Regions from separate parts of the Buttiauxella agrestis genome, predicted to be linked through region 2. Evidence: predicted binding sites of a transcription regulator. Region 2 holds the regulator's gene; each other region holds the start of a gene.
The links. The regulator PurR, encoded in region 2, represses purine synthesis genes. The targets are predictions, from matches to a motif close to CANGCAAACGTTTGCNTG.
Positions count from the first base shown of each region.

Region 1 (3,280 bases), 1.0 Mb from region 2:
GTCACCGGAATCATGGAAGCGGCAACCAGCCAGGCATCTTCGCAAGAACGCCCTGTTGGGATCAGTACTCCAGTAAAACCGATTCTGTCTGCCGCCTGGGCAATTTGTTGCAGGTAGCCATGGTCAACCGGGCGAGCCGAATCGTTGCTGCCTAAGTAATGGCCATCGCCATGGGTAGGTAAGAACCAGAACATATTCAGACTCATGATTTATCTCCTTTTGCCGTAGCGGATGGTTGCCAGATGCGGGTGCGAATATCGACTTTCTTAGGCACTAAATGGTTGTCATAAAACAGGTCAGCGGTTTGTTGCTGTTTTGCCGCAGTCTCGGCGCTGACAGGTGTAATCACCGTTGGTGGGCGATGATCGAAATAGGTGGCAATCACGTTTTCCGGCAGTCCCATGGTTTTTGCCAGCAGAGCAACGCTTGCGTCACGTTGGGTGCGAGTTAACGCGTCGGCATCACTAAAGGTCTTCAGAACGTGTTGCAGGAACGGACCGTTTTGTTCGGCATAAGGGCGTGAAGCAAGATAGAAAGAACCAGTTTGGTTCAGATCGCTGCCATCAGTCAGTACACGAACGCCACCGTTCAATAGTGCCGCGGAGTAATACGGATCCCAAATCGCCCAGGCATCAACGTTGCCTTGTTGGAATGCGGCGCGAGCATCGGCAGGCGTCAAATAGGCTGGCTGAACATCAGTAAATTTCAGCCCGGCTTTTTGTAGCGCTCTCAATACCAGGTTGTGGGAGCTGGACCCTTTCTGGAAAGCGATTTTATGTCCTTTAAGGTCGGCCACGGTTTTAAGCGGGCTGTTCTCCGGCACCAGAATCACTTCGGCTTTCGGTTTTGCCGGTTCAGAACCGACATACACAAGATCTGCGCCTGCCGCCTGGGCGAAAATTGGCGGAATATCACCGGTGCTGCCCAGATCGATACTGCCAATATTTAACGCTTCCAGCATTTGCGGGCCAGCCGGGAATTCAATCCACTGGAATTTGGTTTGCGGATACTCTTTTTCCAGCAGCTGATGGCTTTTTGCCAGCACCATGCTCACAGAACCTTTTTGATAGCCGATGCGTAACTGTTCTGGCCCGGTTTCTGCGGCGTGCAGGGTGGCGCTGAGGCTCAGAGCGCCAGTCAGCATCAACCAGGGCGCGGTTCGTTTTAGCAGATTAAACATGGGCAACTCCTTGCGCCTTAAAAGGGGAGGTGACGATAAAATCCCGGCGGTGCAGTGCCTGCCAGAACGTTTCCAGCGAGCTATCAAGACGCTGTTGTAAGTTATTGCTGAACACCGGTTTGTGCTGGTAATCCGCAATTTGGCTGTCGTCGGCAAACACGCCATGAAGGATTTCCTGAGCTTTCAGGGCGTTAAGCACAGGCTTTAAGGCGTAATCGACCGCCAACATATGTGCCACGGTGCCGCCGGTGGCCAAAGGCAGAACGACTTTTTTATCCAGCGCACGCTCAGGCAGGAGGTCGAGCAAGGTTTTCAGCGCACCAGAAAACGAAGCTTTATAGACAGGCGTTGCGATGATCACCCCATCGGCTTGCTGTAATTGTTCAATTAACGCGAGCAGTGCCGGGCTATCGAAACGAGCGTACAGCAAATCTTCAGGAGCGAAATTCTGTAGATGCCAGTGACATACCTCGATATCCAAAGCGCTTAATTTTTCGCGGGCATATTCCAGCAGCGCACTGGAACGAGAGGGGAAGCGCGGGCTTCCAGCCAGGGTTATCACACGCATATTGTTTCCTTATAACTAAATGTTTGCTTTTAGGTAACATTGATAACAATTGAGTGTGATATTCGCGCAGAAGTGTTATTCCACTAAATGATTTATCTGGTTTTCATTTGCCAGAAATCGCATAAAGGGCAAAGAGAAGAAAACGTTTGCGTTGATTCGGTGTTTTTTGTTGCAGGTCAATTCCATTCAGGGGCGTTATCGTTAATAATACTGCCCCGGTTTGCATACCGGGAATCCAGGAGAGTTCATGTACTACCCCTTCGTTCGTAAAGCCCTATTCAAGCTCGATCCAGAGCGCGCTCATGAAGTGACATTTCAGCAATTGCGTCGTGTAACAGGTACACCTCTCGAATGGCTGGTGCGGCAAAACGTGCCGTCAAAACCTGTAACTTGCATGGGACTGACGTTTAAGAACCCTTTGGGTCTGGCCGCAGGCCTGGACAAAAACGGTGAGTGCATTGATGCGCTGGGTGCCATGGGCTTCGGCTCCATTGAAATTGGTACCGTTACGCCTCGCCCACAGCCTGGAAATGATAAGCCACGCATTTTTCGTCTGGTAGAAGCTGAGGGTTTAATTAACCGCATGGGGTTCAATAACCTCGGCGTTGATAACCTGGTTGAGAATGTCAAAAAATCTCATTTCGATGGGGTATTGGGCATCAATATCGGCAAGAATAAAGACACTCCAGTTGAGCAAGGCAAAGATGATTATTTGATCTGCATGGATAAAATTTATCCGTATGCGGGTTATATCGCGATCAATATTTCTTCGCCAAATACCCCTGGATTACGTACGCTGCAATACGGCGAAGCGTTAGACGATCTTTTAATTGCGATTAAAAATAAGCAGCAAGAACTTCAGGCATTGCACCATAAATATGTGCCGGTCGCTGTGAAGATCGCGCCGGATCTTTCCGAAGAAGAATTGATCCAGGTTGCTGATAGTTTAGTTCGCCATAATATTGATGGGGTAATTGCCACCAATACCACATTGGATCGTAGCCTGGTTCAGGGCATGAAATATTGCGACGAAATGGGTGGATTAAGTGGCCGCCCGGTTCAGTTAAAAAGCACCGAAATTATCCGCCGCCTGTCGCAAGAATTAAATGGTCGCTTGCCCATTATTGGCGTCGGTGGGATTGATTCAGTGATTGCCGCGCGTGAGAAGATGGCGGCTGGTGCTTCACTGGTTCAAATATATTCCGGCTTCATATTTAAAGGCCCACCGCTGATTAAAGAAATCATTTCAGGTCTGTAATCATTTTACTTTCCAGACAACCGGAGCTTTATTTCCTGCTCCGGTTGTTTTATATTCCATCACTGTTGCTAATTTGAACATATTGGTCTTTTATTAATGTGTTCATTTACGAAGCGGCGATAAGGATATTTTTAATCGCGGGAAGAGAGAGAAGGTAATAATTATGCGGATTAAACCGGACGATAATTGGCGTTGGTATTATGACGAAGAGCACGATCGTATGATGCTCGATTTAGCCAATGGTATGCTTTTCCGTTCGCGTTTCCCACGTAAA
Region 1 covers NZ_UIGI01000001.1:3,270,331-3,273,610, reverse strand. The annotation lists gene ssuD (FMNH2-dependent alkanesulfonate monooxygenase) at 1-206, opposite strand, end outside; gene DY231_RS15605 (sulfonate ABC transporter substrate-binding protein) at 203-1,180, opposite strand; gene ssuE (NADPH-dependent FMN reductase) at 1,173-1,748, opposite strand; gene pyrD (quinone-dependent dihydroorotate dehydrogenase) at 1,996-3,006, shown strand; gene zapC (cell division protein ZapC) at 3,170-3,280, shown strand, end outside.
Region 1: pyrD (quinone-dependent dihydroorotate dehydrogenase) is a predicted target of PurR. The motif match lies at 1,884-1,901, and genes of this name have one in related genera.

Region 2 (3,280 bases):
TTTAACAATAGATACCCTAAATAATTTGAGCCTACTATGCGGCCCGAAGAATGACGGGTAATAAGGAGTTTGCAATGTCGTTCGAATTACCTGCACTACCATATGCGAAAGATGCATTAGCCCCGCACATCTCTGCTGAAACGCTGGAATACCATTACGGTAAACACCATCAAACCTACGTCACTAACCTGAACAATCTGGTTAAGGGCACCGCGTTTGAAGGTAAAACTCTGGAAGAGATCGTTCGTACTTCAGAAGGCGGCGTATTCAACAACGCAGCACAGGTGTGGAACCACACTTTCTACTGGAACTGTCTGGCGCCAAACGCAGGTGGCGAACCAACAGGCGCACTGCTGGAAGCCATCAATAAATCTTTTGGTAGCTTTGCTGAATTCAAACAGCAGTTTACCGACGCGGCTATCAAAAACTTCGGCGCGGGTTGGACCTGGCTGGTTAAGCAAGAAGATGGCGCATTAGCTATCGTTTCAACGTCTAACGCGGGCACCCCGCTGACCACTGCGGCAAAACCGCTGTTGACGGTAGACGTTTGGGAACATGCTTACTACATCGACTACCGTAATGCTCGTGCAGGCTACCTTGAGCATTTCTGGGCGCTGGTGAACTGGGAATTTGTTGCGAAGAATCTGGCAGCGTAAAACCTAAAAGATATGGGCCGCGATTGCGGCCCATTTTAATCAGTGCAGTACGGCGGTTAACGCGCCAAATACGATCAGTGCCAGAACAATAACCGTTGTGGTGATTGAAAATTTCAAATCTGTGCTCATCGCTAAACTCCTTTTAATTACCTTACAATCGGTGTGTCAGATTGATTTTCCCACAACCAGAGATAAAAATCCTCCTGGTTTTAACCTGATATCGCTTTTCCCTCTTCCACTTTTCTTCCGGATAGGCCAAAATCCCTCGCTAATTTATTGCGTACCATCAATTCTATGCCCTCCTTCCGTTTTATGTCGCAATCCCGGCATACCCGCAACCCAAACGTTGCCTCAGGAGTCAGTGTACGCAAACGTTTAACATATTAGTTATCAGGAGTTTACGATATGGCCTGGAGTGAAATTTAATGGCGACAATCAAGGACGTGGCGAAGCGCGCAAACGTTTCCACTACAACCGTATCACATGTGATTAACAAAACTCGTTTTGTGGCGGAAGAGACACGCAATGCGGTCTGGGCGGCAATCAAAGAATTGCACTATTCACCCAGTGCCGTCGCACGCAGCCTTAAAGTTAATCACACCAAAACGATTGGTCTGCTTGCCACTTCCAGCGAAGCCCCCTATTTCGCCGAGATCATCGAAGCCGTGGAAAATAGCTGCTTTGAAAAAGGCTACACTCTGATTCTGGGTAATGCGCACAACAACTTTGAAAAACAGCGCGCTTATTTATCAATGATGGCGCAAAAGCGCGTCGATGGCCTGCTGGTGATGTGTTCTGAGTATCCGGAATATCTGCTGACCATGCTCGAAGAATACCGCCATATCCCAATGGTGGTGATGGACTGGGGCGAAGCTCGCGCAGACTTCACCGACTCAGTGGTCGATAACGCGTTCCACGGCGGTTATCTGGCCGGGCGTTATTTGATTGAACGCGGCCACCGTGAAATTGGTGCCATTCCTGGCCAAATGGAACGTAATACCGGCGGTGGTCGTCACGCAGGCTTTATGAAAGCGCTGGAAGAAGCCGGTATCGCCATTCCAGAAAACTGGATTGTTCAGGGTGACTTTGAGCCAGAGTCTGGCTACCGCGCGATGCAGCAGATCCTCGGCCAGTCTCATCGTCCAACGGCAGTATTCTGTGGCGGCGATATTATGGCGATGGGCGCGATTTGTGCCGCTGATGAGATGGGTCTGCGTGTGCCGCAGGATGTCTCCGTTATTGGTTACGACAATGTGCGCAATGCGCGTTTCTTCTCGCCTGCCCTGACCACCATTCACCAGCCGAAAGATTCGCTGGGTGAAACGGCGTTTAACATGCTGCTGGACCGTATCGTCAACAAACGCGAAGAGTCGCAATCAATTGAAGTGCATCCGCGCCTGATTGAACGCCGCTCCGTAGCCGACGGTCCGTTCCGCGATTATCGCCGCTAAAATATCGTAGGCCGTACAGCAGCGTCATCCGACAGTTCTGACGTAAATGGTGGATGACGCCTACGGCTTATCCACCCTACGAACTGCCCGATTTATAATGGCTCCTGCAACCACTCCTGATTCATCGTTTCGCTATCTCCCAGATAATCTAGTAACCAGGCTAGCGCGGGTGACGCATCATTTTGCTTCCACGTCAGGCAACACGCGGCATCCGGGAATGGGTTATCCAACGTCAGCTCGCACCATTTACCAGAATCTACCCACGGTCTGGCGATATGCAATGGCACCATACCGATACACAAACCTGCACTCAGGCAATCGGAACCCGATTCCCAATCCGGTACCACTACGCGCCGCTGGTTATCCAGCAGCCAGGTAATACGTTTGGGTAAAGAACGCGAAGTATCTTCCAGAACCAGCGACGGCCAGGCTCGCAAGTCGTCATCACTCAATGTGCCGCCTTGTATCGCCAGGGGATGATTCGCTGCCACCACGCAACGCCAGCTCAGTGTCCCCATGTCCCGGAAGGCAAAACGCCCACCGACAGGAATAGCCTGAGTGGCGCCAATCGCAACTTCAACGCGCCCATCCGCCAGTGCGTCCCACACGCCGTTAAAAACTTCCTGAAAAATATGCAGCTCGATATCCGGGAAATGACGGTAGAAATCCAACACCAGCTGGCGCGTGCGCTCCGGTTTTACAATATTATCGACCGCAATCGCCAGGTGTCCGCGCCATCCATTTGCGATCTGCTGGCACTGTTGCCGTGTCGTCATCATTTTTTTGATAACAGAGCGCCCTTCCTTCAAAAAAAAGACGCCTGCGGGGGTTAATTCCACGTCACGGTGACGGCGTTCAAACAGCGGCACAGCTAACCACTCTTCCAGTTGCCGTACCGTATAGCTGATGGCAGACGGAACGCGGTGCAACTCCTGTGCAGCACCACTGAAGCTGCCATTGCGCGCCACCGCATCTATCACTTCCAGCGAATATTCTGACCACATTTTTCTGCTCACAAATTTTTTGAACGCAATAGACAAATATTAGCGTTTCACAAGCGTAATTGCACTCCGTACACTCTCGCGGCAATCAACCTGCAAGATAAATCAAGAGAAAAACATGCAACCATCAAAAGGATTTCTTATCTGGCTGGCCGGATTAAGTGTGCTGGGG
Region 2 covers NZ_UIGI01000001.1:2,259,935-2,263,214, reverse strand. The annotation lists gene sodB (superoxide dismutase [Fe]) at 75-656, shown strand; gene cydH (cytochrome bd-I oxidase subunit CydH) at 696-785, opposite strand; gene purR (HTH-type transcriptional repressor PurR) at 1,082-2,107, shown strand; gene punR (DNA-binding transcriptional activator PunR) at 2,200-3,111, opposite strand; gene punC (purine nucleoside transporter PunC) at 3,227-3,280, shown strand, end outside.

Region 3 (3,280 bases), 2.2 Mb from region 2:
TGGCGATGATTTGCTTCTCGGTGGAGATTATCGGTTTGCTGTTAGTGGGCTTTGCGGCTGAACCGTGGATGGCAAAAGTCGGCACATTTTTGACGGGGGCAGGTTTTTCATTGGTGTTCCCGGCGTTGGGTGTGGTGGCAGTGAAAATGGTGCCGCAACAAAACCAGGGTAGCGCGCTGGCGACCTACACGGTGTTTATGGATTTATCGCTGGGGATCACCGGGCCATTAGCCGGATTTGTGATGGTTTACGCGGGCGTCTCGGTGATTTATCTGGCGGCGGCAGTGCTGGTTTGCATCGCGCTAATAATGGCATGGCAGTTAAAAAAACGGCCCCCGGTTGAAGAACCGGAGGCCGTCTCATCATCACAACCGTAATTACTTGATGGTGATGGTATTAATGATGTTTTCTGCCGCAGTTTGCGCCGCTTGCTGGTTATCAGCAGGCAGTGTAATTTGCATAGTTAACAGTTGGTTATCAACTTTTCCCAGGATTACAGACGAGTAAGCCGTCTGGCCTTTGGCGGAGATAACGCTGTCTAACTGTTGCAGCGTGTGGCCTTTAATCTCGACGGATTTATTGGTCACGACTTGCAGTTGTGGGTCACGAGCACGCTGTTGATCTTCAAGGCGTTTTGCCAGGGCAGCCAGATCGTCCGGTGTGTTTTCACCCACAATCACAATCACTGCTTTCTGACCGGTGGCGTCAGAATAGACGTGCATGTTATTTGCCTGAGTGCCTAATTTACCGCTCTGATCGGTCATATCGGCGGGGAGTGCAAAGCTGATTTTCCCATCCAGCAGACTGACCGGCTGACTGGCTGCGCTAGCTTGCGCCGCATCGTTCGCTGTCGCCGTTTTGCTGTCGTTGTTATCGCAAGCGGCCAGGCCCAATACCAGCAGGCCGATACCGACATATTTTACCAGGTTACCCATGACTTCTTCCTTTACGTTAGCAAGCCTTTGCGGCCTTCTGCGCATCTTATCACAAGATAATTCAACCACCGTCAACCGGGCTGTAAGGCTGAGTTTTCAGACTTATCTGCCAGCCGTTTCAATAACATATTCAGCACAACGCCGTACATCGGCAGGAAGAAAACGATGCTGATAAGCACTTTGAAGCAGTAATCCACGACCGCGATTTCCACCCAATGCTGCGCCATAAAGGCATCCGGGCTGCGCCAGAAAGCGATAAAGAAGAAGGAAAGCGTGTCGCTGATATTCCCGAACAAGGTCGATGCTGTGGGTGCAAGCCACCAATAACGGCTCTGGCGCAGGCGGTTAAACACATGCACATCCAGTATCTGCCCCAACGCGTAGGCCATAAAGCTGGCGACAGCGATACGAGCGACAAAAAGGTTAAAGTGCAGCAGCGCATCGAACCCTTGCCATGTCCCCATATAAAACAGCGCGGAAATGGCATAGGAAATCACCAGCGCGGGGAGCATCACGGCAAAAATAATGCGGCGAGCCAGCGGAGCGCCGAAAATGCGTACCGTCAGATCGGTGGCGAGGAAAATAAACGGAAAGCTAAACGCGCCCCAGGTGGTATGGAACCCAAAAACCGAAACCGGTAATTGCACCAGATAGTTGCTGGATGTGATCACCAGCAAATGGAATAGCGATAGCCAGAACAGCGCTTTAGTGCGCTGAGTAGAATTGAACTGCGTCATTTTGTAGCCTTTTTAGTGAAAGGGGTGAGGGAACCCTGGTCTTTTTTAAAGCGGGGGCGATGATACTGCTTTACCCCCGCTTTGCAATGGTTAATTTTAGCGCAATCGTTCACGTGACTTGCGCGAGATTTTACCGGGCGTAAACTATCGCGGTTTGTTAAATCCGAGACTGCTGATGACCGATCTTTTTTCTAATCCTGACCATACGCTTGATGCCCTGGGCCTGCGTTGCCCGGAACCGGTAATGATGGTGCGTAAAACCGTGCGTAGTATGCAGCCTGGCGAAACCCTGCTGGTGATTGCTGACGACCCTGCCACTACCCGTGATATTCCCGGTTTTTGCCTCTTTATGGAACACGAACTGCTCGCCAAACAAGTGGAATCATTGCCTTACCAGTACTTGCTGCGTAAAGGCCAGTAATTCCGCCCCGGCCCTTGGCTCCTGCTTTGGGCTTCTGAACCCTTTTTGCATCTGACCTGAACCCCAATTTCATTTTTTGTCGCTTTTTGTGAAGTGCTTCACCCACGCTTTTCTCCACGTAGTCTAATTTTTAAACGACAAATTAAAACATTGTTTTACTTCTTACCCCACATCTCTACCTCTGCTGGAGCGACACAATGAAGAAGACCTTTCTGCCTGCTTTTGCTGGTTTATGTCTGTCTACCGCGTCAGTTTTGTTTGCGCAATCTGCTTTCGCACAAGTGATAAAAGCCGCTGACGTTCACCCGGAAGGGTATCCAAACGTGGTCGCAGTTCAGCACATGGGCGAAAAACTCAAACAAGAAACGAACGGCGATTTAGAAATTAAAGTGTTCCCAAGCGGTGTGTTAGGGGATGAAAAACAGATGATTGAACAGGCGCAAATGGGGGCAATCGACATTATCCGTGTTTCGATGGCACCCGTTGCGGCGATCCTGCCTGATGTAGAAGTCTTTACCCTGCCGTACGTGTTTCGCGATGAAGACCATATGCATAAAGTGATCGACGGTGATTTGGGCAAACAAATCGGCGACAAGCTGACCAACAACCCGAAATCCCGCCTGGTGTTCCTCGGCTGGATGGACTCCGGTACGCGCAACCTGATTACTAAAAATCCGGTAGTGAAACCCGAAGATCTTAAAGGGATGAAAATCCGCGTTCAGGGCAGCCCAGTTGCGCTGGCAACACTCAAAGATATGGGTGCAAACTCCGTCGCGATGGGCGTGAGCGAAGTGTATAGCGGGATGCAAACCGGGGTTATCGACGGTGCTGAAAACAACCCGCCAACCTTTATTGCCCACAACTACATGCCGGTCGCCAAGAACTACACCCTGAGCGGCCACTTCATCACGCCAGAAATGCTGCTTTACTCCAAAGTGAAATGGGACAAATTGACGCCTGACCAACAGCAAAAAATCCTGAAGCTGGCTCGTGATGCGCAAATGGAACAGCGCCAATTGTGGAATGCCTACAACACACAAGCGCTGGAAAAAATGAAAGCCGGTGGTGTTCAGTTCCACGAAATCGACAAGGCCTGGTTTGTAAAAGCGACAGAGCCAGTCCGTAAAGAGTACGGCGATAAGCATCAGGAATTGATGAAAGCCATTGCTGACGTTCAGTAACTTTTG
Region 3 covers NZ_UIGI01000001.1:102,469-105,748, forward strand. The annotation lists gene DY231_RS00465 (MFS transporter) at 1-377, shown strand, start outside; gene DY231_RS00470 (DcrB family lipoprotein) at 378-935, opposite strand; gene DY231_RS00475 (7-cyano-7-deazaguanine/7-aminomethyl-7-deazaguanine transporter) at 1,007-1,672, opposite strand; gene tusA (sulfurtransferase TusA) at 1,848-2,093, shown strand; gene DY231_RS00485 (TRAP transporter substrate-binding protein) at 2,291-3,274, shown strand.
Region 3: tusA (sulfurtransferase TusA) is a predicted target of PurR. The motif match lies at 1,771-1,788, and genes of this name have one in related genera.

Region 4 (3,280 bases), 1.1 Mb from region 2:
CCGCGCAGTTCGACGCCGTTGTGGCTGTTAACTTGCTCTTCGTAGGTACGGAAGTAGCCTGTCAGCGCCGGACGACCAAATTCGTTGTTAAATGCCGCGCCGCCCAGAGGGCCGTCGGTCATGATATCCAGCGCGGTCACAATGCGATCGGGCTTGCCGAAATCTTCTTCCCATGGCTGTTCAAAGCCTGGAATGCGCAGGTTCGAAACGGAGAAACCTACCAGGCCCGCTTTCGGTTTTGCGCCACGGCCTGTTGCGCCTTCATCACGGATTTCACCGCCTGAACCGGTCGCCGCACCCGGCCAAGGGGAAATCGCGGTTGGGTGGTTGTGAGTTTCAACTTTCATCAGGATATGTGCGTCTTCCTGGTGATAGTCGTAACGTCCCGCTTCGTGGTCGGCAAAGAAGCGCCCTACCTGTGAGCCTTCCATGACTGCAGCGTTATCTTTATATGCCGATAACACGTAGTCAGGCGTTTTCTCAAAGGTGTTTTTAATCATTTTGAACAGCGATTTAGGCTGTTCCACGCCGTCAATAATCCAGTCGGCGTTAAAAATCTTGTGGCGGCAATGTTCGGAGTTAGCCTGCGCGAACATATACAGCTCGATGTCATTCGGGTTGCGCCCCAGTTTGGTGAACGCATCCTGCAAGTAGTCGATTTCATCTTCTGCCAAAGCCAGTCCTAAACGGATATTGGCTTCCACCAGCGCTTCGCGGCCCTGCGTTAACAGGTCAACGCTTTGCACCGGCGCAGGCGTGTGATGAGAGAACAGTTGCTGTGCATCGTCCAGCGCACCGAACACGCTTTCCATCATGCGGTCGTGCAGCAACGCAGCAATTTCCTGGCGCTGTGCATCGGTCAATGTGCTGGCAGTGATGTAATACGCCACGCCGCGTTCAAGGCGCTTAACTTTGGCGAGATCGCAGTTACGGGCAATGTCAGTGGCTTTGGAGGACCAGGGTGAGATGGTACCAGGACGTGGCGTAACCAGAATCAGGTTGCCAGTCGGGGCGTGGTCGGCAAGGGTTGGACCATATTTCAACAACCGTTGCAGGCGGGCGTGCTCTTCAGCCGTTAGCGGCGCCTCGAGATCGGCAAAGTGAATATACTCGGCATAAATGTCGCTGACCGGAAGGTTGGCGTCATTAAAGCGGGCCAGTAATTTGTTAATACGAAATGCCGATAAAGCGGGCGAACCACGCAGAATTTCCATCATCAAAGATCTCTCGTCTTCGAAACGCCAGGGGGACGCTTCAGTGGGCGCAAGGGGAAAACGGGCGCCATTATAGAGAATCCGCCGCCATGACGAAACCGTTTGCGTATAAATAAACGCATTAGTTTTCACTGATGGAAATTTAACCAGAAATGTTGAATATGTTGCACAGTGGCGTTTTGTTAAGCAAAATGCGCCACACCTTTTGGGAGCACCTCCACTTTTGAAGCCTGTTGTTAGCGAAAACTCTACGCCTCGTTGCAGATTAACTATTTGAAAAGATTTAAGATTAATTATCTGCTTATCGGTGCCGTAACCGTGTTGCTGGCAGTGGCGCTATGGCCCTCCATTCCCTGGTTCGGACAAGCCGAAAATCGTATCGCCGCCATTCAGGCGCGGGGGGTTTTGCGCGTCAGTACCATTCAATCACCTTTGACTTATACCCAGTATCAGGGAAAAGAAATTGGTCTCGATTATGAGATGGCCGAACAATTTGCCCGTTACCTTGGCGTGAAACTGGAAGTGACCGTTCGTCCGAATATTCAAGAGCTGTTTGATGACATTGATAACAACAAAGCCGATGTGATTGCAGCAGGCCTGGTCTACAACACCCAACGCAGCCAGCATTACCAGGCGGGGCCAGCCTACTATTCCGTTTCGCAGCAGATGGTTTATCGCATGGGTAGCCCGCGCCCTAAAACATTGGCTGGCGTTAAAGAGAACCAGTTGGTGCTTTCGCCAGGCGTGACGTCGCTCAATGCATTGAAAAAGCTTAAAGAAGAGAAATATCCGGATTTAAGCTGGCGTATCGACGAGCAGCACAGCAGCACTGAACTGTTGCAACAAGTTGTCGACGGGAAGATTGCTTTTACGATTGCCGATTCCGTCGCGATAAGCACTTTCCAGCGCGTTCATCCGCAACTTGCCGTGGCGTTGGATGTGACCGACGAGCAGCCCGTGACATGGTTTAGCGCGCTGGATGGCGATGATAGCCTTTCTGCGGCCCTTCTCGACTTTTATAACAAGCTGAACAGCGACGGGACTTTTGCTCGCCTGGAAGAGAAATATCTTGGCCATGTGGGGGATTTTGATTACGTCGATACCCGCACATTCCTCAAAGCCGTGGATTCCGTGTTGCCTGAGCTTCAGCCATTATTCGAAAAATATGCCACTGAAATAGACTGGCGTTTGCTGGCGGCAATTTCGTATCAGGAATCACACTGGGACAACCAGGCAACTTCGCCAACCGGCGTGCGCGGGTTGATGATGCTGACTAAAAACACGGCACAAAGTCTCGGTGTGACGGACCGACTGGATCCAGAGCAAAGCATTGCAGGCGGAAGCCAGTATCTGAAAGATATGATGGCGAAAGTGCCTGATAGCGTGCCGGAAGAAGAGCGGATTTGGTTTGCACTGACAGCGTACAACATGGGGTATGCCCACATGCTGGATGCTCGCCAGCTCACAGCGAAGCAAAAAGGTAATCCGGATAGCTGGGCGGATGTTAAAACTCGTCTGCCTCTATTGAGCCAGAAACAGTATTACAGCAAAACAACTTATGGTTATGCCCGCGGCCATGAGGCGTATGCGTACGTCGAAAATATCCGCAAGTACCACATAAGCCTGGCAGGATATTTACTTGAAAAAGAGAGGCTAGAAGCGCAGGAAGAAAAATACGCGCAAGCGTATCCTGTCGTCGCGCCTGTAGAGCTGGCTACTCCCCGCTTCGGGCCTTTTCCTTTAGGGCCTTTTTCTCAAGACGACGCGCTCGAAAGAAATCGCTCAGCATTGCCGAACACTCTTCTGCCAGTACGCCCTCAGTCACAGTAACCTGATGGTTCATGCCCGGGTGTCTGAGCACGTCCATTAAAGAACCAATCGCACCCGTTTTGGCATCACGAGCACCAAATACCAGGTTGCCTATACGCCCGTGAACCATGGCTCCAGCACACATAACGCATGGCTCGAGGGTGACATAAAGTGTAGTGTCCAGCAGACGGTAGTTTTGCAAAACAACACCACCCTGACGAAGCGCCATGATTTCAGCATGAGCCGTGGGATCGTGT
Region 4 covers NZ_UIGI01000001.1:1,170,750-1,174,029, reverse strand. The annotation lists gene purL (phosphoribosylformylglycinamidine synthase) at 1-1,217, opposite strand, end outside; gene mltF (membrane-bound lytic murein transglycosylase MltF) at 1,488-3,044, shown strand; gene tadA (tRNA adenosine(34) deaminase TadA) at 2,929-3,280, opposite strand, start outside.
Region 4: purL (phosphoribosylformylglycinamidine synthase) is a predicted target of PurR. The motif match lies at 1,306-1,323, and genes of this name have one in related genera.